DNA from 4 places in the Rahnella sp. CG8 genome. Region 3 is predicted to be linked to each of the others. Evidence: predicted binding sites of a transcription regulator. Region 3 holds the regulator's gene; each other region holds the start of a gene.
The links. Region 3 encodes CRP, which controls carbon source genes, mostly activating them, when cyclic AMP is high. Its sites were predicted from a motif close to ATGTGANNNNNNTCACAT; they were not measured.

Region 1 (5,277 bases), on a different contig from region 3:
TGTTGGTCGTAACATGATGGATCACTCCGGTTTCCACTGCACGTTTATCGCCAAAGAGCCGCTGTGGATCGGTCGTGGTCCGGCGCAGAGCAGTTGTCTGGTCGGCCCGCGCGATGGCGATTTCCGCAAAGACTATTCTGCCAACAAAATGATCCTCAACAACATCAGCCGCGTGATCCCTGCGACCTCTAAAGCGTTGCAGATGGGGCTGGTGGGCAAAGAGCTGGATGAAGAAATCCGCCGCCGTTCCATCTTTGGCGTGGATTTGTCCATCAGCCTGGAACCGCTGCCGGATCCAAATAACCGCCTGACACTCAGCACCACCCGTAAAGATCCACACGGTTTGCCATGCCCGGATATTCACTACGATGTCGGGGATTACGTGCGCAAAGGCGCGGAAGCGGCTCACAAGCAGCTTGAGCACATCGGTTCCCTGTTCATGGCTGAAGAATTCAATATCACCACCAGCCTGAACGCCAACAACCACATCATGGGCGGCACCATCATGGGCAGTGATCCGAAAGATTCCGTAGTCAACGGCGAATGCCGCGCACACGACCACGCTAACCTGTGGTTGCCGGGCGGCGGCGCGATCCCGTCCTCCAGCGTGGTGAACAGTACGCTGACTATGGCCGCACTCGGCCTGAAAGCCGCCGATGATATGGCGAAAAAACTGGCAGGTGCCGCATGAAGAAACTTCTCACCGCCTGCCTGCTGAGCGCATCGCTAAGCGGATTCGCCTTCGCTGCGGACAATCAGGCTGAACTGATCCGTCAGGGGCAAGAAGTGGCGACAGCCGCCGACTGTCAGGCCTGCCATACTGCCCCGGAAGGCGGTAAAGCGTTTGCCGGTGGCTATGAAATCCATTCACCGATGGGCACGATTTACACCACCAACATCACACCGTCGAAACAGTTCGGTATCGGTAATTACACCGAAGCACAGTTCACCCGCGCGGTGCGGGAAGGCGTTCGCCCTGATGGCGCCAATCTGTATCCGGCCATGCCTTACACTTCCTACAGTCATATGAGCGATGCCGACATGCATGCGCTGTATGTCTATTTCAAAGAGGGTGTGAAGCCGGTCGAACAACCGAATGTTGAAACTGCCCTGCCGTTCCCGTTCAACATGCGTATTGCGATGGCGGGCTGGAACATGATGTATCTTGACAGCACGCCGTTTAAGCCGGATCCGTCGAAAAGTGAGCAATGGAATCGCGGCGCTTATCTGGTGAACGGTGCCGGTCACTGTGATACCTGCCATACCCCCCGTAACCTGATGATGGGATCGGTGACGGATAAACCGCTGGCAGGCGGCATGGTCGGCCCGTGGTATGCGCCAAATATCAGTTCAGATCCGGTCAGCGGTATCGGCCACTGGTCGCAGGCGCAACTGGTGGAATACCTGAAAACCGGCCGTACCGCCGGGAAAAATCAGGCAGCAGGCGGCATGGCGGAAGCGGTACAGAACAGTCTGCAATACATGTCTGACAGCGATCTGAACGCGATTGCCTTCTACCTGAAAAACAGCACGCCGGTTCGCGACCCGCGTGATACGCAGGCGGCGGATACTTTTGGCAAACCGGTGAATGTGGAAGAAGGTTTACGCGGCGCACATCCGTTTAACGCCAATAAAACTATCGACAACGGTGCTGCACTGTTCAGCGGCTATTGCGCCAGTTGCCACCAGCCGGATGGCTCAGGCAGCGAAAATCAGGCTTATCCGTCGCTGTTTAACAATACGGCCACTGGCATGGGCAATGCCTCTAACCTGATTTCTGCCATTCTGTACGGCGTGGATCGTCAGGTTGGCGACCATCACGTGCTGATGCCGAAATTCGGCGTGGGATCCTATGTCGGTCAGTTAGACGACCAGCAAATTGCCGACATCTCCAACTACGTGCTGAAAAACTACGGCAACGCCGGTGTGCAGGTCAGCGCGCAGGATGTCGCGGTGTTACGGGCAGGCGGTCCGGTGACATTGCTGGCAAAACTGCAACCGTTCATGGCACCGGCGATGGTGGCTGGCGTAATTGTTCTGCTGGTGCTGATTTTCTGGCTTGGCCGGAAACGCAAAACCAAAGCAGCGTAATCCGTACACTGAAATGCAAAACGGCCCTGTTTGGGCCGTTTTTTATATGCGGATCTGAAAACTAACCGCGCCCGACCAGCGGCATGGCGCTCGCCATTACGGTCATGGTCAGCACGTTAGTGTCGAGCGGTAAACCGGCCATAAACGCCACCGCCTCACCGACGCGCTCCACCGGGATCACCGGTTCCTCAGCGATATGTCCGTCCGCCTGTATTCTGCCCGCCAGCGCTTTATTGCCCATGTCCGTCGCGGCGTTGCCGACATCTATCTGTCCGCAGGCAATGTTAAACGCCCGGCCATCCAGCGCGGTGGATTTGGTCAGACCGGTGATGGCATGTTTGCTGGCCGTGTAAGGCGCGGAATTCGGACGCGGCGACTGCGCCGAAATCGACCCGTTGTTGATGATACGGCCGCCCTGTGGCGATTGCTGTTTCATCAGTTTTACCGCCGCTTGTGTACATAAAAACGCGCCGGTGAGATTGGTATTGATCACCGACAGCCAGTCCTCCACCGGCAGTTCTTCGATTGGCACATCTTTCACGTTATTACCGGCGTTATTGAACAGCAAATCCAGACGTCCGAAGGTTTCGTGAATATCCTGAAACAGCGCGGCGACTGACTGCGGGCTGGTCACATCCAGCTGGCGCGCCACCGCCTGTCCCGGCGCAAACAGCGCAACGGCCCGCTCCAGCTTTTCTTTGTTTCGTCCGGCCAGAATCACGGTAAATCCAGTCGCTTCCAGCGCTTTCGCAGCGCTCAGACCGATACCGCTGCCCCCGCCAGTGATTAATGCGATTTTGTTCATTGAGCCTCCTATACCGCAGCTAACATGCCGCCATCGATAAATAAAAGATGACCATTCACAAAATCTGACGCCTTTGAAGATAAGTACACTGCGCCGCCCACCAGCTCTTCAGGATTGCCCCAGCGTGCAGCCGGCGTGCGTTTACACAGCCATTCGGAGAACTCTTTGTTATCGACCAGCGCCTGGGTCATGTCAGTTTTGAAATAGCCCGGCGCGATGCCGTTCACCTGAATATTGTAGCGTGCCAGTTCAACGCACATGCCACGGGTCAGCATTTTTACCGCGCCCTTTGAAGCGGCGTATGGCGTGATGGTGTCGCGACCCAGCTCGCTTTGCATCGAACCGATATTAATGATTTTGCCGCGCTCGCGTTGGATCATGTAACGCGCCACCGCCTGCGATACCAGGAACACAGATTTCTGGTTTACGGCAATCACGTCGTCCCAGTCTTTTTCCGGAAACTCGGTGAATTTATGACGACGCTGAATACCGGCGTTGTTTACCAGCACATCAATCGGCCCGATGGTGCTTTCGATATGATCAATCGCCTGATTCACCGCCTGACTGCTGGTGACATCAAATGAGACGGCATGGGCGATAAAGCCTTCAGCACGCAGGGCTTCGGCCGCTTTTTGCGTGGATTCCTGTTGTGTACCGTTAACGATAATTTCCGCGCCATGCTGCGCCAGCCCTTTCGCCAGCAGGAAACCCAGACCGCGCGTCGAGCCGGTAATCAGAATCTTTTTATTGTCCAGTGAGAAGAGATTTGTCATGACGTTGGCCTTATTGAACGCTGATTTAAAAAGTTAGCTTCACTACACCGGTTTACCCCGCGCTAAACTGTGATGCAGATCACCTGACGGAATGTTAAAAAACCCTGTTACTCCGGGTGTGATCATCATCATTTTGATAACAATCTCCGGCGCTTTCTGTTTCAATAACAAGGTATATTTGCAGGCCCAATCAGGAAAACTCCGCATGAGAAACCAGCGCGTGACACTACAGGACATCGCCCAACTGGCGGATGTCACGAAGATGACGGTGAGCCGTTTTCTGCGCACGCCGGAAAAGGTGTCTCCTGAAACCCGCGAACGCATCACGAAGGTGATGGAAGAAGTGGGATATCCGCTGGAAGAAGCCCGCGGACCGGCAAAAGCGCCGCGTATCGGCATTTTAGTGCCGTCATTTAACAACCAGATTTTCTCCGACTTACTGGCGGGCATTGAGTCGGTCACTTCCGCGCAGGGCTTTCAGACGCTGGTCGTCAATTACGATTACAGCAAAGAGCGCGAGGAAGAACACATCATTAATCTGCTCGGTTATCAGCTTGCCGGGCTGATCCTCACGGATTCCGTGCATACCCTGAAAGCCGATAAGTATCTGAATGCCGCAGAAATTCCTGTTGCGCAGGTGATGGATCTCGACGATCCGCACGGGCGGATTGCCGTCGGTTTTGATAACCAGCAGGCCGGTTACGATATGGCGAATACGTTGCTCGCCAGCGGCAAAGAACATGTGGTGTATTTCGGTTCGATGTCAGATGCCCGCGACCAGAAGCGTTATCAGGGTTACAGCCGCGCAATGGATGAACGCGGGCTGACGCCGGTGCATATCACGCCTAATAAAGTGTCGTCGGTATCTATCGGTGCGGGCATGCTGGCCATGGCGCGTCAGTTATATCCGCAGACCAACGCTATTTTGTGTACCAATGACGATATTGCCGTCGGCGTGTTACAAGAATGTATCAAACAGGGGATCCGCGTCCCGCAGGATATGGCAATTTCCGGTTTCCACGGGCTGGATATCGGCCTCGCCACTACACCATTATTAGCCAGCGTGATCACCCCGCGCTTTGAGATGGGGAAAGTGGTGGCAGAGATATTGCTCAAAAAAATCAGGAACCTGCCGACGATCGAAAGGGTGGATTTGCATTACCGTATTTCCCTCGGCGGCACCATTTAATCCTCCTTTCCCGTCCATTTCTCCCCCTTCGTCCTGCACGCCAACTCCGGTGCAGGATCACGTAAGTGGTAACACCTTTTCTTAACATAATTCAACGTGACTCCTGTCACGAAATACTTTCCTCAAAATGCTTTTATTAAGCCATCACCGGTTACAGGCACACAGAGGAAAGAATATGGATAATAAGATTCCTAAGGCTCGCTGGCTTCGAGTAATAACGCCAATCCTTATCGCTTGCATTATTTCCTTCATGGACAGGGTCAATATTAGTTTCGCCATGCCCGGCGGGATGGACGCGGAGTTAGGGATTACCGCTTCAATGGCCGGTCTGGCCGCCGGTATCTTCTTTATCGGCTATTTATTCCTGCAGGTGCCGGGCGGCAGCCTGGCGGTACACGGCAGCGGACGGAAATTCATTG
Region 2 (5,277 bases), on a different contig from region 3:
GCCGAATGGGATCAGGGCACGTTTCAATGGCGCGTCAGTCTGCAGACCAACGATAGTTTCCAATGATTTGTTGATGTAGCCGGCATCGTGCGAAGTGATGGTAGAGGCAACGTCGGTATCGAAATCTACTGGAGCCTTGGTACGGTTCTCCAGTTTGATACCATCCATTACTTTATCCCACAGGGTGGTTGTCGCTTGGGTAGCGCCAGCCAGGAAGGACTCATCACCTTCATACGGTGTGTAGTTCTTCTGAATGAAATCACGGACGTTTACGCCATTCTGCCATTCACCAGCACTAAAACCCTGCCATGCGTTGGTCAATTTTTCATTGAGCTTGGACATTTTGCACCTACCTTCTAATTTGGATTTCTTTAAAAATCACGTGTAAAACTGTCGTAACAAGACTGCCACATTGTTTCAGTGGTGTTTCTCATCGCGAAGATATATGACCCAGTACGTTAACCCTACCAGCAAACCACCCCCAATGATGTTACCGATGGTCACAGGGATGAGATTGTCTATGATAAAGTTAGGGATATTCAGCTCTGCGAATTGTGCCGGTGTTGCCCCGACAGCCTGCCAGAATTCTGGTGTCGCAAAATTTTTCACTACGATGCCTAAAGGGATCATGAACATGTTAGCAATGCTGTGTTCAAAGCCGCTGGCGACAAACATGCCGACCGGTAAAATCATAGCGAACATTTTATCCATCAGACTGCGGCCGGAGTAACTCATCCATACCGCCAGGCAAACCATCAGATTTGCGAGGATCCCCAGACATACGGCTTCGATAAATGTGTGATGCATTTTATGATCAGCAGTTTGCAGAACGTTCAGTCCCCACAAACCGTTATCAACCATGTATTCACCGGAGAACCAAATCAGAGCCACAAAGAATAAGCAGCCGACCAGGTTACCAATATAGACATTGACCCAGTTGCACGCCAATTGCCCCCAGGTGATTCGACCGCTGGCTTTCGCAATGACGATAAGTACAGTGGACGTGAACAGGTCCGCACCACATACGACAACCAGCATAAGACCCAGAGAGAAGCAGATGCCCCCAACCAGTTTTGCAAGGCCATAAGGGACGGTACCGGTGCCTGTAGTGGCGGTGATATAAAAAGCAAAAGCAATAGAAATAAAGACGCCAGCAGTAATGGCTAAAAAGAATGTTTTTAACGGCTGTTTGGTGGCTTTATAAACGCCAGCATCTTCAGCAATTTTCGCTGTCGCGGCGGGTAAAATGAGATCGAAGGGGTTGTCAGCTTTCACATTAACTCTCTTATTCAGGGCTATGCACTGCGCAACGAGATACTAGCAAAGCAGTATAACGTAAAAATTGACGTGGATCATATGAGGGGGTTTTTGGTGGTTTTTAATGGACTGCTAAAGGGGTGGTTTTATGGGTAATTAATTGAAAATAAACGAATAAAAAGATTTTAATTTTTGCAAATAAAGTTGAGAAAGCAAGCGTTTATTTTCAGATTTCAGTTAATACAAAGGATTCAGTGTTAATAAATATCGTTATTTTGATTTTATAAATTTCACTTTCAATTAACTTATAAAATAATTGCTATATTTTTCTCGCAAAAATGACAAGCGGGTATTATTTCGCGCGGAATTACACGTCATTTTGATGGTCGAGTCAAACTTTTGCGGACAAATACAGCAGCAGAAGCTTAGGATTTATAGTGAACTGATAGCGAATTTATAAACAAAAAAACCGACAGGAAATCCCGTCGGTTTTAATCGCTTCAAAGTGTCAGTGAATCAGGCTTTCGACCAGTGACGACGTTTGGCGACTTGCAGCTTTTCGTATGCACCAAGCAGCGCCTGATGGGCTGGCAAGGCTTTCAGCTCAGGGTCGACTGCAAACAGACTGTGGAAACGGACTTCTCCACTGATGGCCGCCGAAGCATCCTCAACTGCTTTCTGACCATACATTTTTACAAAAGCATTGTAGTACTGGGCTGGCTCGCGATCTTCTTCCAGAGACAACTGGAGCAGGGTTTGCAGGCAACGGTAATAGTTGTTGCGCTCATCGCTGTACACCGAGGAATTGAACTCATGCGCCCATTCAGCCCAGGTCAGCGCCTGATCCAAATCACCACCGGCAAGAGCCAGCATAGATTTCAGCTCACCGACACGCAGCGTGTACCAGCCGTTGTCTTTGCCGCTGGCGATCCCCAGCAGTTCGCGAACGCGGGTAAAGTCATCCAGACCTTCATCGTCGAGTTGAGTGATCATCTCAAGATAGGTTTCTTTTGGCAGATCGCTGCCCGGCAACGCCAGCAACTGATCACGCAGATGCGCGCCCATGCTGTTATTCGCCAGCAATAAATCTTCGGCAGGATAAATGTCAGACATGCCCGGAACGATAATGCGGCAGGCGTATACATCCAGATGTTCGTAATCGGCGATATACACTTCAGCATCTTCTTTATCGAAGATAGCCATCAGTGTCGCAAACTCTTCTTCAGTGGTACCGCTGAAACTCCAGTCTGCAAACGGATAGTCTGCGTCTTGTTTGAACATATCCCAGGAAATCAGACCGCTTGAGTCGATGAAATGGGTTTCAAGGTTAGCGTGTTCAGCCACTTCTTCGTCGTCAAAAGTAGGCGCCGTGAAGACATCCAGGTCTTTCAGACTGCGGCCTTGCAACAGTTCAGTCACGGTACGTTCCAGTGCGACGCCAAAATCAGGGTGTGCACCAAAGGACGCGAAACAGGTGCCGTTCGCCGGGTTGAACAGAACCACGCAAATAACCGGATAATTGCCGCCCAGCGAGGCGTCATAAGAAAGAATAGGGAAACCTTCTTCTTCCAGTTTGGCGATGGCTTCCACCACCCCAGGATAGCGTGCCAGAACGTCAGAGGGGATTTCAGGCAGGCTGATAGATTCTGCAATGATGCGGTTTTTGACATAACGCTCGAAGACTTCTGATAACCCCTGAACCCGCGCTTCATTGGCGGTGTTACCCGCGGACATCCCGTTGGAAACGTACAGGTTGCCGATGATATTCATCGGAATATAGACGGTTTGCAGATCGGACTGACGGGTAAATGGCAGAGCGCAGATACCACGATCAGGATTGCCTGATTGCAGGTCGATCAGATCACGGGCAACCAGTTCTTTATCGGCATCATAAAATGCGTGCAGGCGTTCATCCAGGATCCCGGCGGGCAGACTGTCGTCTTCCGGAAGCGGGAACCACTTCTCATTCGGATAATGAACGAAATCACCATTAGCGATTTCTTTGCCCAGATAGAAATCAGCGAAGAAATAGTTAGTCGACAGGCGCTCAAAATATTCACCCAAAGCAGATGCCAGTGCGGCTTTCTTGCTGGCACCTTTACCGTTGGTGAAGCACAGCGGGCAGTCGCGATCGCGAATGTGCACTGACCAGACGTGGGGAACCGGATTCAGCCACGAAGCTTCTTCGATATTAAAGCCGAGATCGGTGAGTTTTTGTTGGAAGCGGGAAATGGAGTCTTCCAGCGCCGCGTCTTTACCAGGAATAAAAGTTTGGGTCATTGAGTTCACTTTTGAGCGTGCTAAAAACGTGCAATGATACGGGGTTTTGCACATTAGCTCCATGTATTCGTGTTAAGAATGTAATCGCTGTGTGAAGTCAAAGGCTTGAGTTTGAACACGCTGTTATACCGTGTGAAATTTGACGGTACTTACACATATTATTCCGAAAAATCAGGGTTAAAAGGAGGAATGAACCTTGTGATCAACATCTCATCGCTGTTTATCAGGTCGTCATCAATAACCGTTGCAGACTGCTTGTCTCGGATGATAAAACCGTTAAATTAGTGACTACTATGTGACTGTCTCAGAGAAGTGGTGAGGGGAAATGACTCAGGTTTATAATTTTAGTGCAGGTCCGGCAATGATCCCGGCTGAAGTATTGCGTCGTGCGGAACAGGAACTTTGTAACTGGCACGGACTGGGTACATCGGTGATGGAAATCAGTCACCGTAGTAAGGAATTTATCCAGGTTGCTGAAGAATCCGAAAAGGATATCCGTGACCTGCTCAATATTCCCTCGAACTATAAAGTGCTGTTCTGCCATGGCGGCGCCCGTGCGCAATTTGCTGCTGTGCCAATGAACCTTTTGGGTGAAAAATCCTCCGCTGATTATATTGATGGTGGCTATTGGGCACACAGCGCAGTTAAAGAAGCCCAGAAATATTGCACGCCAAACGTGATTGATGTCACCACTACGATTGATGGTAAGCGTGGCATTCTGCCGATGAGCGAATGGAAACTGAGTGCAGATTCTGCCTACGTTCATTATTGCCCGAATGAAACTATCGATGGTATCGCTATTGATGAAATGCCTGATTTTGGCGACAAAATCGTGGTAGCAGATTATTCATCCTGCATTCTTTCCCGCCCGATTGACGTCAGCCGTTTTGGGGTGATTTATGCTGGCGCGCAGAAAAATATCGGTCCTGCGGGTCTGACCCTGGTTATCGTTCGTGATGATCTGCTGGGCAAAGCGCGCACTGAATTGCCTTCTATCCTCGATTATACCGTGCTGGCTGAGAACGACTCTATGTTCAATACCCCGCCGACCTTTGCATGGTATCTGTCAGGTATGGTATTCAAGTGGCTGAAAGAGCAGGGCGGTCTGCGCGAAATGGAAAAGCGCAATCGTGCAAAAGCCGAACTTTTGTATGGCGCAATCGATCGCACCGGCTTCTATCGTAACCCTGTGGTGGCGGCCAACCGTTCGTGGATGAACGTTCCTTTCCAGATGGCAGATGCCTCGCTGGATAAACTGTTCCTTGATCAGGCACAGGAAGCCGGTCTGCATGCACTAAAAGGCCACCGCGTGGCTGGCGGTATGCGCGCATCTATTTATAATGCAATGCCGATTGAAGGCGTAAAAGCCCTGACCGACTTTATGGCGGAGTTCGAAAAACGTCACGGTTAAGTGTGCTGGCTTTCAGGCTCGCAGAATGCTTCATTGAGAAGCCTTAAAAATGACCCCGGCGCAATGTCCGGGGTCATTTTATGAAAAGAAGAATTGGAGAAAGAGTGGAATCCCTGACATTACAACCCGTTGCGCTGGTTAACGGCAGCATCAATTTACCTGGCTCAAAAAGTGTTTCTAACCGCGCACTTTTACTGGCTGCTTTTGCACAGGGTACTACCCGCCTGACTAACCTGCTCGACAGCGATGATGTGCGTCATATGTTGACAGCACTCACTCAACTGGGTGTCACGCATCGTTTATCTGCATCCCGCACCGAGTGTGAAATC
Region 3 (5,277 bases):
TTTATCGAATACGGTAAAACAGGCACTGGCCGTTCACGTAAGTATCTGCATACTTATGACGAAGCCGTTCCCTACAATCAGGTGCCGGGTACCTTTACGCCGTGGCAGGCGTTGCCGGAACCGACGGATATTTTGTTTTACGAAGGGTTACACGGTGGTGTGGTGGCGGACAAAATTGACGTTGCCGCGCAGGTCGACCTGCTGGTCGGCGTAGTGCCTATCGTCAACCTCGAATGGATCCAGAAACTGGTGCGCGATACCGGCGAGCGCGGGCATTCCCGTGAAGCGGTGATGGATTCCGTCGTGCGTTCGATGGATGACTATATCAATTACATTACCCCGCAGTTTTCCCGCACGCACATCAATTTCCAGCGGGTACCCACCATCGACACCTCGAACCCGTTTGCCGCCAAAGCCATTCCGTCACTGGATGAAAGCTTTGTGGTGATTCATTTTCAGGGACTGGATGACATCGATTTCCCGTATCTGCTGGCCATGCTGCAAGGGTCGTTTATCTCGCACATCAAAACACTGGTGGTGCCGGGCGGCAAAATGGGGCTGGCGATGGAGCTGATCATGGCGCCGCTGGTGCAGCGCCTGATGGAAGGCAAGAAGATCGAGTAAACTTTATTCGGCTGCAATCACTTCAAAGCTGTGGGTGATTGTGGCCGCTTTCCCCAGCATCAGAGACACAGAACAGTATTTTTCGGCAGACAGGCTGACTGCGCGTTCAACAATCTTATCGGTCAGATCCTTACCGGTGACGATAAAATGCAGATTGATGTGAGTGAACAGACGCGGCGCTTCTTCGCGGCGTTGTGAGGTCAGCTTCACTTCACAATCACGCACGTCATTACGACCTTTTTGCAAAATTGACACCACGTCGATTGCACTACACCCCCCTGCGGACATCAGTAACATTTCCATCGGGCTTGGGGCTTTATCACCCGCGTTTCCATCCATTGAAATCTGATGACCCGATGCAGACTCACCTAAAAATGTCAGTCCTTCAACCCATTTGACACGTGCATGCATGAACTATTCTCCCGGTGAATAAACTTGTCGAAATCTGCTCTCAGAGTACCCTTTCACCTAAAATCTGGCAACGTAACCCGATCGCCATCATGCTGAAGCGAGACAACAGAAGACAGCATCTCAAACCTGTGCTACAAACAAAGCCGAAACATACTTTCCAGTAAATTGCGGTGACGGTTTTTGCGGTTTAAGTACAGAACCCACGGTGATGACAGCAATAAACAGGCTGTTGCACTCCGACATCCGCTTGCAGCATTTCTGGAGAGTTATATGCTGAAAGGGCGCTTTGGATTTGAAGTGCCGTACAGGGAACTCTGAGCCCTGTGATTTTGGGCAGCGATAACAACAGAGGATAATAGCAAATGGTTCTCGGCAAGCCACAAACAGACCCGACTCTTGAATGGTTCCTGTCTCACTGTCATATACATAAGTATCCTTCTAAAAGTACGCTGATTCACCAGGGTGAAAAAGCCGAAACGCTTTACTACATCGTGAAAGGGTCAGTTGCTGTCCTGATTAAAGATGAAGAAGGCAAGGAAATGATACTGTCCTACCTTAACCAAGGTGACTTCATCGGTGAGCTGGGACTCTTCGAAGAAGGTCAGGAACGCAGTGCCTGGGTACGTGCTAAAACTGCCTGTGAAGTGGCTGAAATTTCATATAAAAAATTCCGCCAGCTGATTCAGGTTAACCCGGATATTCTGATGCGTCTCTCCGCGCAGATGGCCAACCGTCTGCAAGTGACGTCAGAGAAAGTCGGCAACCTTGCCTTCCTTGACGTTACCGGTCGTATCGCTCAAACCTTGCTCAATCTGGCTAAACAGCCTGATGCAATGACCCATCCGGACGGGATGCAAATCAAGATTACCCGCCAGGAAATTGGCCAAATCGTCGGTTGTTCACGTGAAACAGTCGGACGCATTCTCAAAATGCTGGAAGATCAAAGCCTGATCTCCGCACACGGTAAAACGATTGTCGTTTACGGCACACGTTAATCCCTCAAAAATTGGCGCGGCAAAACACTGTCGCGCCTTTTTTATGGGCTAAGCTTTACCCATGACGCTATGGCGAAGACTGTTTTACCATCCTGAAGTGAACTACGCGCTGCGCCAGACGCTGGTGTTGTGCTTACCTGTTGGCATTTGCTGGCTGTTTGGCAATTTGCAAATGGGCCTGCTGTTTTCCCTCTGCCCGGCCTGTTGTAACATCGCCGGTCTGGATACCCCGCATAAACGCTTTTTCAAACGCCTGCTCGTTGGCGGTTCACTCTTTGCCGTGAGCAGCCTTCTGCTGCAACTGATGCTCGAAAGCTGGCATATACCGCTGCCGCTGATCATGCTGTCGCTGGCGTTACTGCTCGGCGTCACCGGTGAAATCAGCCCGCTGCATGCGCGCCTGTTGCCCGGTGCGCTGGTGGCGACTATCTTCACGCTGAGTATGGTGGGCGTGCGCCCGATGTGGCAGGCCCCGGTGTTGTTCGCCGCTGGCACAGCCTGGTACGGATTGTTTAACTGGGCGTGGTTTCGTATTTCGGAAGAACAACCGATGCGCGAAACGCTCAGCCAGCTCTATCTTCAACTCGCGGATTATTTCGAAGCCAAGTACAGCCTGCTGACGCAACACACCGATCCCGAAACCGCGTTACCCCCACTGCTAACCCGCCAGCAGCAGGTTATCGACCTGATTGCCCTGCTTTATCAGCAATTACACATGTTGCCCCAGCACGGACATCATCATCACCATAAACGGCTGTTTCAGCGTTTTCAGGTAGCGCTCGATTTGCAGGAGCACATTACAGTGAGCCTGCATCAGCCGGAAGAAGTGCAGAAACTGGTGGAGGAAAGCCATGCCGAAGCGGTTATCCGCCGAAATGCACAGGTGATTTCCACCCGTCTTCGGGTGATTGCCGACGATATTCTTTATCACCGTTTATCCGGGCGCTTTACGATGGCCAATGAGCTGACCGCGCTGGAGAAAATCGCCGCGCGCAACCCGGACAATCCGGTAGGTCAGTTTTGTTATTACCATTTCAGCCGCATTGCCCGTCTGTTACGCACACAGCGGCCGTTGTACAAACGTGACCTGATGAACACCCAGCCGCGTTTGCCCTTCTGGCCCGCGCTGAAAAGCTATCTTTCCTTCAAATCCGTGGCACTGCGTAATGCCGCACGTTTGGGCATTATTCTGGCGATTGGCAGCAGTCTGGGTCTGTTCTTCAATTTGCCCAAACCCTACTGGATCTTGCTGACTATCATGTTGGTCAGCCAGAACGGTTATAACGCCACGCGGGTGAGGATCCAGCACCGTGCACTCGGTACGCTGGCCGGATTGCTGATTGCCTCAGGCTTGCTCAAACTGGAACTGCCGGAAGGCACCACGCTGCTGTGCATGCTGCTGATCACCCTGTTGTCCTATACCGTTCTGCGCAAAAACTACGGACTGGCGATGGTCGGCATGACGGTGACTGCAGTGTATACCCTGCAATTGCTGGCGATGAACGGCGTGCATTTTCTGGTACCACGACTGGTCGATACCCTGATCGGCTGCGCGCTGGCCTTTGGTGGCACTATCTGGCTGTGGCCACAATGGCAAAGCGGTTTGCTGCGCCAGAATGCACACCAGGCGCTGGAAATCTATCAGGACGCTATCCGCCTGCTGCTCGAGGAAAGCCCCGACACCGCCAAACTGGCGTACACCCGTATGCAGGTCAATCAGGCGCACAATAAGCTGTTCACTTCGCTAAATCAGGCGATGCAGGAGCCGGGTTTTAACTCACATTATCTGGCGGATATGCGTTTGTGGGTGACGCACAGTCAGTTTGTGGTTGAGCATATCAACGCGATGACGATCCTCGCCCGCGAGCATTACATGCTGCCGGAAAAACTGGCGACGGAGTATTTACAGACCTGCGAAATCGCGCTGCAAAGCTGTCAGCAACGACTGCTCTACGACGGGCCGGGCAGCGAGAACAACCTGTTTAATGCGCCGGAACTTCACCCGGATATGCCACTGACCGAAATGGAACGCCATCTGCGGCGCGTAATTTCACATCTCAGCGTGATGCATACCATCTCGTCACTGGCGTGGAAGCAGAGGCCGCATCATGGGATCTGGCTGACGCGGCGGGCGTGAAGGGGGAGACCCCTTTCAAATCCCCTTTTTACTGGCTTGCAGCCAGACTGCTTTTTAAAGCTAATCGGAGAATATTTCGGTTTCTCAAGTGCGGGGACCGCGCACTGACGGCTTAAAATGGATTGAGAAAGTTTCGGTTTCTCAATTGCCGAGCTCGCTTAACTCACCGCGCCGAAACCGACCAAAGGAGGAAAGTGCTTTTCCTCCTTTGGATTCCTCCTCGCTTTTTCAACACGCGCTCCGCTTGCTGGCTATGTTTCAGCAACCGCGGTGACAGGCTTGAAATCTTGCCGCGTTGCGGTTCCTTCTCCCGGTCTTCGAGCCACTGGTCTCGAAGCCGCTCCGTTCAGCAAGATTTCTGATTCGCCCGCAGGATTCTAAATTCAAAAGCAGAAGGGTTTTATCTTTTAGAAATGTCGATTGGCGTGCTCAAAAATGGCACCGAATGAACGGTTCGAGACCTATGGCTCGAAGCCTGAAATTCGGGAATCGCGCAGCGATGACATTTTGCGCCACACACTAATGCGCCAGAACATGTCCGCCGTGCCCGCGACAGCGCGCAGTGAAAAAGCGAAGGGAGATCCAAGAGGGAAAAAGCACTTTTCCCTCTTGGTCGGTTTCGGCGCGAGAGGCCATGTGATAAATGTTAGTGAGAAACCGAAATTGTCTCGATCAAGCGTTTAAAGACGGAGGCGTGGGGCTCACCCCCCACAAACTTTCCCCACTGCTTTCTCAAACCTTTCCATCCCCTCTTCAATATCCGCGAAGTCGATAACAAGCGATGGCGCAAACCGCATCACGTTTGGTCCGGCGACCAGCATCATCAACCCGAATTCTGCTGCAACGGCATGGAATTCTCCGGCGCGGTTTTTATACGCATCAGAAAGCTCGGCGCCGATCAGCAACCCCTGACCGCGGAACTCGCTGAAGATGTGATATTTCTGGTTGATGGCCTCCAGCGCGCTGATGAATTTCTCGCGGCGCTCGTTGATCCCGGCCAGCACGTCTGGCGTATTGATGATATCCAGCGCGGCTTCAGCGACGGCGCAGGCCAGCGGGTTACCGCCGTAGGTGGTGCCATGTTTGCCCGGTTCCATCACCGAGGCCACG
Region 4 (5,277 bases), on a different contig from region 3:
ACTGGCGGCTATCGCCGGTGTTGGCTGCGGTTTCACGGCTAACCTGCTGATTGTGACCACCGATGTGTTGTTATCCGGTCTGAGTACCGAGGCGGCAAAGGCGATTAATCCGGCGGTTCAGGTCAGTGTGATCGACAACTGGTACTTTATGGCAGCCTCGGTGATTTTGCTGACCATCGTGGGTGCCATTCTGACCGATAAATTCGTTGAACCGCGCCTGCCGGTGTATCACGGCGAGCGTAACGAAGAGATGAAAAAGCTGACGCCGGAACAGAACCGCGGCCTGATGGCGAGCGGCATTGCGGCGCTGGTGTTTATCGCCCTGGTCGCCTTGCTGGTGGTGCCGGAAGCCGCGCCGCTGCGCAATCCGAAAACCGGCGGCATCATCCCTTCGCCATTTATTCAGGGCATCGTACCGCTGATTATTCTGTTCTTTTTCGTGATTTCAGTGCCTTACGGCATGGTGACGAAGCAGATCCGCAGCGCCAGTGACGTGCCGGATTTGCTGGTGGATCCGATGAAATCCATGGCGGGTTTTATTGTGATGGTGTTCCCGCTGTCCCAGTTTGTGGCGTTTTTCAACTGGAGTAATATGGGGAAATTCATGGCGATCGGGCTGACGGATGTGCTGGAAAACTTAGGCATGACCGGCATCCCGGCGTTTCTCGGCCTGATTTTCCTGTCGGCATTGCTGTGTATGTTTATCGCCAGCGGCTCGGCAATCTGGTCGATTCTGGCACCGATATTTGTGCCGATGTTTATGCTGCTCGGTTTCCATCCGGCGTTCGCGCAAATCGTGTTCCGCGTCGCGGATTCTTCGGTGATCCCGCTCGCGCCGATGTCGCCGTTTGTGCCGCTGTTCCTCGGGTTCCTGCAGCGCTACAACAAAGAAGCGAAACTCGGCACCTATTATTCGCTGGTGCTGCCGTATCCGATTGTGTTTTTCGTGGTGTGGCTGCTGATGCTGGTGGGCTGGTATCTGCTGGGTCTGCCCATCGGTCCGGGCGTTTATCCGCATCTTTAACGGTCAGTGCAGACGCCCCATACGGCGCATGGCCCGGTGCCATGAGCCGTTTCTCACCGCCCAGCGCAATACCCCTGCAATGCAACGGGTGGCGAAACGAATCCTCCGGCGCTTCGGCGGGGAAAGGGAAATCCCCAGTTGGATTGCTGCCCACTCAGGCAATAATTCAATGCCAGCCTGAATCATCAGGCTGCCCACCGGCCTGGCCAGACGGCTCGGCGCGGGTGCATTCTGCAATAATCTTACCACTTCAAGCGTCCGTTCATCGCAGCGCAACTGCGGACGCATCGTCTGCAAATAAGCTTCTACCGCATCGACACTCTCCGGCACATTTGCCGCCCCCAGGCTTTTCGCCACACGGGAAAACTCCTGATAATAAAGGTTCTGATCGCTCAGGCTGAGCGCAGGATTGCGATAACGCAGATGCGATTGCAGGAAGCTGTACGCTTCGGCTACGTGCACCCAGACCAGTAAATCCGGATCGCTGGCCGCATAAGGCGTGCCGTAAGCATCGGTACCGGTCACCCGCAAATGAATGGATTTTACTTTTTCGATTAACGCGTTGGCGTCATTAACAGGCGCAAAAGTCGTCCCGGAAATGAACTGACTGGTGCGACGAAGTCGCCCGAGCATATCTTCACGAAATGAGGAATGATCCCAGACACCGGCAAGCGCCAGCGGATGAAGCATTTGCAGCAATAAGGCACTGACACCGCCACAAAGCATGGATGAGAAGTCTCCGTGAATTCGCCAGGTGATGCTTTGCGGACCAAACAGTCCCGGGTCACCCGGCGGATTCTCAAAGTCTATACCGCCTAACGCCAGGCCCGAAAGACTCAGCACCTGACGTTCTATTCTCTTTCTTAACAATTATCTTAACTCAGTGATTAATGTGCGGCTTTGCTGACAACCGTGGCTTTGGTCAGCTCCGGCCACAGGTTCATGACCACGTCAATCAGCCGGTTGAGTTCATCAGAACTTGCGCCGTCACGGGCCTGTACGGAGAAGCCCTGAATGGTGCAGGCCAGGTATTTCGCCAGCAGCGCGCTGTCAGTTACCGCAGTCAAATCACCGCTCTGTTTTTTCTTCTCGAAATATTCAAACAGAGTGCGTTCCTGCGAAAGGTGGCGCGCACGCAGCATTTCGGCAATATCCGCAGAAGATGAAGACATCCCGGATGATGCGCTGATCATAAAGCAGCCACTTGGCGTGTCGCAGTCGGTAAACAGCTCAACGATGGCACGCAGATAGCGCCCAACCGTATCCTCAACGGACAAATCTGTTCTGCTCAGTAAACATGAGCTCTTTTCGTAAAAGTTTTTCAGATAATGTTCAACGGCTGCGCGGAAAAGCCCTTCTTTGTTACCAAATTCGGCATACAAAGTTGGCGCTTTTGCACCGGTTGCTTCGACCAAATCGGCTAATGAAGTGGCCTCGTAACCATGGCGCCAGAATAAATTCAAGGCCTTGCTCAGAGCAGTTCCACGATCGAACTGTTTTGGGCGACCGCGACTTTTCCGGACCAAAGCCGTCTGTTCAGTGCTCATACACCCTCCTTCCATCACCATTGTGATTATGGTTATTAAAATAGTTATAGAAATAACTTAACGATCATTATTAAAAATAGTTGCGCACAAGTCCAGCGGAGTTTATCATTTAATTATCGAGCGATAAGAAAATCACTCAAACCCGCAAAGCTGCACAACTAAAACGCTTTTATAAGCCTTTTGCAGACAACACATTCAGGACGTAACATCATGAGTAACTTTAAAATCCTTCTTGCAGTTCTGGCATTAACCGCTGTACCGGTTGCCAATGTTGCCGCACAGCAGGTTATCATGATGCCTTTGCAGAGTCAGGAAGTGCGGATGGTCAATGTGACCGGTGACAGTAACTTCTGTAACCCGGCCACCTGTACGAACAAAAAAATCGAACAGGGCCGTATTCCTACTTCTCCCACTCAACCACCTGCGCCTTCAACCTCTGGTCATCAGCCCGCTTCTGTTTATTACTAATGACCACGGAGCCTGATGACAGACCGTCAGGGCAGGAATCACGATAAGGCGGCTTATGTCGCCTTATCTTTTTCCTGGCCGCCCCATGTTTTATCACCCTCGCTGGCCAGAACCAACCATTAACTTAGCGATCATTAAAGATTCATTCAGCAAAATTATGCATAAAGGATTTTCAATTCTTATCGCGAATCATTTTAAAAACATTCATTTAACAAAATGAAAACAAAAACCGCGTTTAGTGTGACATTCATCACAGCACGATTAGTTAACGTTCATTAAAAAAACATCTTGCACAAACTCTCAACACTCCCTATCATTTACTTATCGAACGTTAACTAATAACTAACGTTGACCCGAAACTGAGGTTCCTGAATAAGGCACCCCGAATAAAAAATTGACGAACAGGAATTAACATCATGAAAACTATCGCAATGACAATCGCAGCACTCACACTTGCTACCGCTTCTTTCTCTGCCCTGGCGGCGACTGAGGTTCAGTCTGTACCTGCGGGTGAACAAACTATCGGTACTGTCAGCGCCTCTTCAAACGGTGACCTGAGTACACTGCAGTCAAAACTGAACGCGAAAGCCACTGAAGCCGGTGCAAGCTCATACCGCATCATCGGTGCTTCTGGTGAAAACCATCTGTACGGTACTGCTGAGCTGTATAAATAAGGCCTGAAGATTTCGTTAGCAGATTGTTCCGCACAATAAGTTAACGATTAATAAATAAATGAGTTGCACAGAATGTGATCCAGGTCTAACATTTACTTATCAACTGTTAAGAAATAACAGTCGGACCTAATGATCACCTGCTGATAAACAGATAAAAAGGAAGACCATCATGAAAAATATCACTATGACTTTAGCTGCAATTGCGCTTGCTACCGCCTCATTCTCTACCCTGGCAGCGACTGAAGTTCAGTCTGCACCAGAAGGTCAACAAGCAATTGGTGTGGTAAGTGCTTCTTCAAGCAATGATTTATCAAGCCTGCAGAACAAACTGAATGCAAAAGCCAACGAAGCGGGTGCAAGCTCATACCGTATCATCGGCGCTTCAGGTGAAAACCATCTGTACGGTACTGCTGAGCTGTATAAATAAGCACAAGAATAAGCAATTTAAGGGTACAACAGCATTTAGTTAACGATTAATAAGCTAGATGTTGTATCGGACAGAAGACAGCTTTGCACATTAAATGAACGTTGATGACAACGCCTGGCAAAGCTCAAAAATACGAAATGAGGAAAATAACATGAAAAACGTAACAATGACTCTTGCTGCAATCGCACTGGCTACCGCTTCATTCTCGACTCTGGCAGCGACTGAAGTTCAGTCCGCACCGGCAGGTCAGCAGGCAATTGGTGTGGTCAGCGCAACATCAGGTAACAGCCTGAGCAGCCTGCAGGACAAACTGAATGCTAAAGCCAGCGAAGCCGGTGCAAGCTCTTACCGTATCATCGGTGCTTCAGGTGATAACCATCTGTATGGCACAGCTGAACTGTATAAATAAGCTGAAGTAAGCAGTAAAAAAGCAGTAAGCAGAAGAGGCGGCATTTGCCGCCTTTTTCGTGTCTGTGTTTTATGAAAAATTTCTCTGAATGCTCCCTGCCCGCCTGACCTTGTGCTACATTTTTCTCTTCTATTTCCTTAAGGCCCTCTTTCCCAATGTAACGAACTCTCATCACTGACAGTTTTTCTTCTCCCTGTTGCCTGCGGGCAATTCGGGGTTTCTGTTATTTCTGATGAGAATCTCTTTCATGAATTCGTTATTAATTGCGCTCATACGCGCACTGCGCAGCCATCGCTGGCTGCGGCTGCTGGGCTTTGCCTTTATTTTATCATCTCTGGGTAATGGCCTGACACAGGTGGTGGTTTTTGGTCAACTGCTGCGCTGGAACGCCTCCCCTGCTACGCTGACTTTCGCTTATATGCTGGCAACATTGCCCGGCTTTATCGGAAGTCTGTGGGGCGAACGCCTGTGCAGAAAAATGTCGCCGCTGCAGATTTTGATCCTGACCGAAATTCTCGGCATGGTGGCATTGATATTTCCGCTGTACGGCTTGCTGTCACACAATATTTCCGCGTTGCTGGCTGTTCAGTCTGCCGAGGCGTTGCTCAGCGGGATGAGTTATCCGGCGCTCACATTGTTATTCAAACGCGGGCTGAGTGTTGATGAGTTACCGGCAGCGACGGCAATGGAAACGCTGATCTTCGCGGCGCAGGTCATGCTCGGCACCG

Region 1: idnO (gluconate 5-dehydrogenase) is a predicted target of CRP. The motif match lies at 3,786-3,803, and genes of this name have one in related genera.
Region 2: focA (formate transporter FocA) is a predicted target of CRP. The motif match lies at 1,341-1,358, and genes of this name have one in related genera.
Region 4: bhsA (multiple stress resistance protein BhsA) is a predicted target of CRP. The motif match lies at 3,786-3,803, and genes of this name have one in related genera.

The regions. Positions count from the first base shown of each region.
Region 1 is NZ_JABAED010000002.1:319,227-324,503, forward strand. It holds gene HGO41_RS03355 (GMC family oxidoreductase) at 1-691, shown strand, start outside; gene HGO41_RS03360 (c-type cytochrome) at 688-2,091, shown strand; gene HGO41_RS03365 (SDR family oxidoreductase) at 2,153-2,896, opposite strand; gene idnO (gluconate 5-dehydrogenase) at 2,905-3,669, opposite strand; gene HGO41_RS03375 (LacI family DNA-binding transcriptional regulator) at 3,875-4,858, shown strand; gene HGO41_RS03380 (MFS transporter) at 5,034-5,277, shown strand, end outside.
Region 2 is NZ_JABAED010000002.1:145,938-151,214, reverse strand. It holds gene pflB (formate C-acetyltransferase) at 1-342, opposite strand, end outside; gene focA (formate transporter FocA) at 418-1,275, opposite strand; gene ycaO (30S ribosomal protein S12 methylthiotransferase accessory factor YcaO) at 1,774-3,537, opposite strand; gene serC (3-phosphoserine/phosphohydroxythreonine transaminase) at 3,863-4,948, shown strand; gene aroA (3-phosphoshikimate 1-carboxyvinyltransferase) at 5,053-5,277, shown strand, end outside.
Region 3 is NZ_JABAED010000008.1:179,341-184,617, reverse strand. It holds gene HGO41_RS10305 (phosphoribulokinase) at 1-624, shown strand, start outside; gene HGO41_RS10300 (OsmC family protein) at 628-1,035, opposite strand; gene crp (cAMP-activated global transcriptional regulator CRP) at 1,398-2,030, shown strand; gene HGO41_RS10290 (YccS/YhfK family putative transporter) at 2,092-4,167, shown strand; gene argD (bifunctional acetylornithine/succinyldiaminopimelate transaminase) at 4,869-5,277, opposite strand, start outside.
Region 4 is NZ_JABAED010000007.1:66,924-72,200, forward strand. It holds gene abgT (p-aminobenzoyl-glutamate transporter) at 1-1,024, shown strand, start outside; gene HGO41_RS08790 (oxygenase MpaB family protein) at 1,028-1,894, opposite strand; gene HGO41_RS08795 (TetR/AcrR family transcriptional regulator) at 1,912-2,571, opposite strand; gene HGO41_RS08800 (hypothetical protein) at 2,782-3,039, shown strand; gene bhsA (multiple stress resistance protein BhsA) at 3,456-3,713, shown strand; gene bhsA (multiple stress resistance protein BhsA) at 3,883-4,140, shown strand; gene bhsA (multiple stress resistance protein BhsA) at 4,292-4,549, shown strand; gene HGO41_RS08820 (MFS transporter) at 4,797-5,277, shown strand, end outside.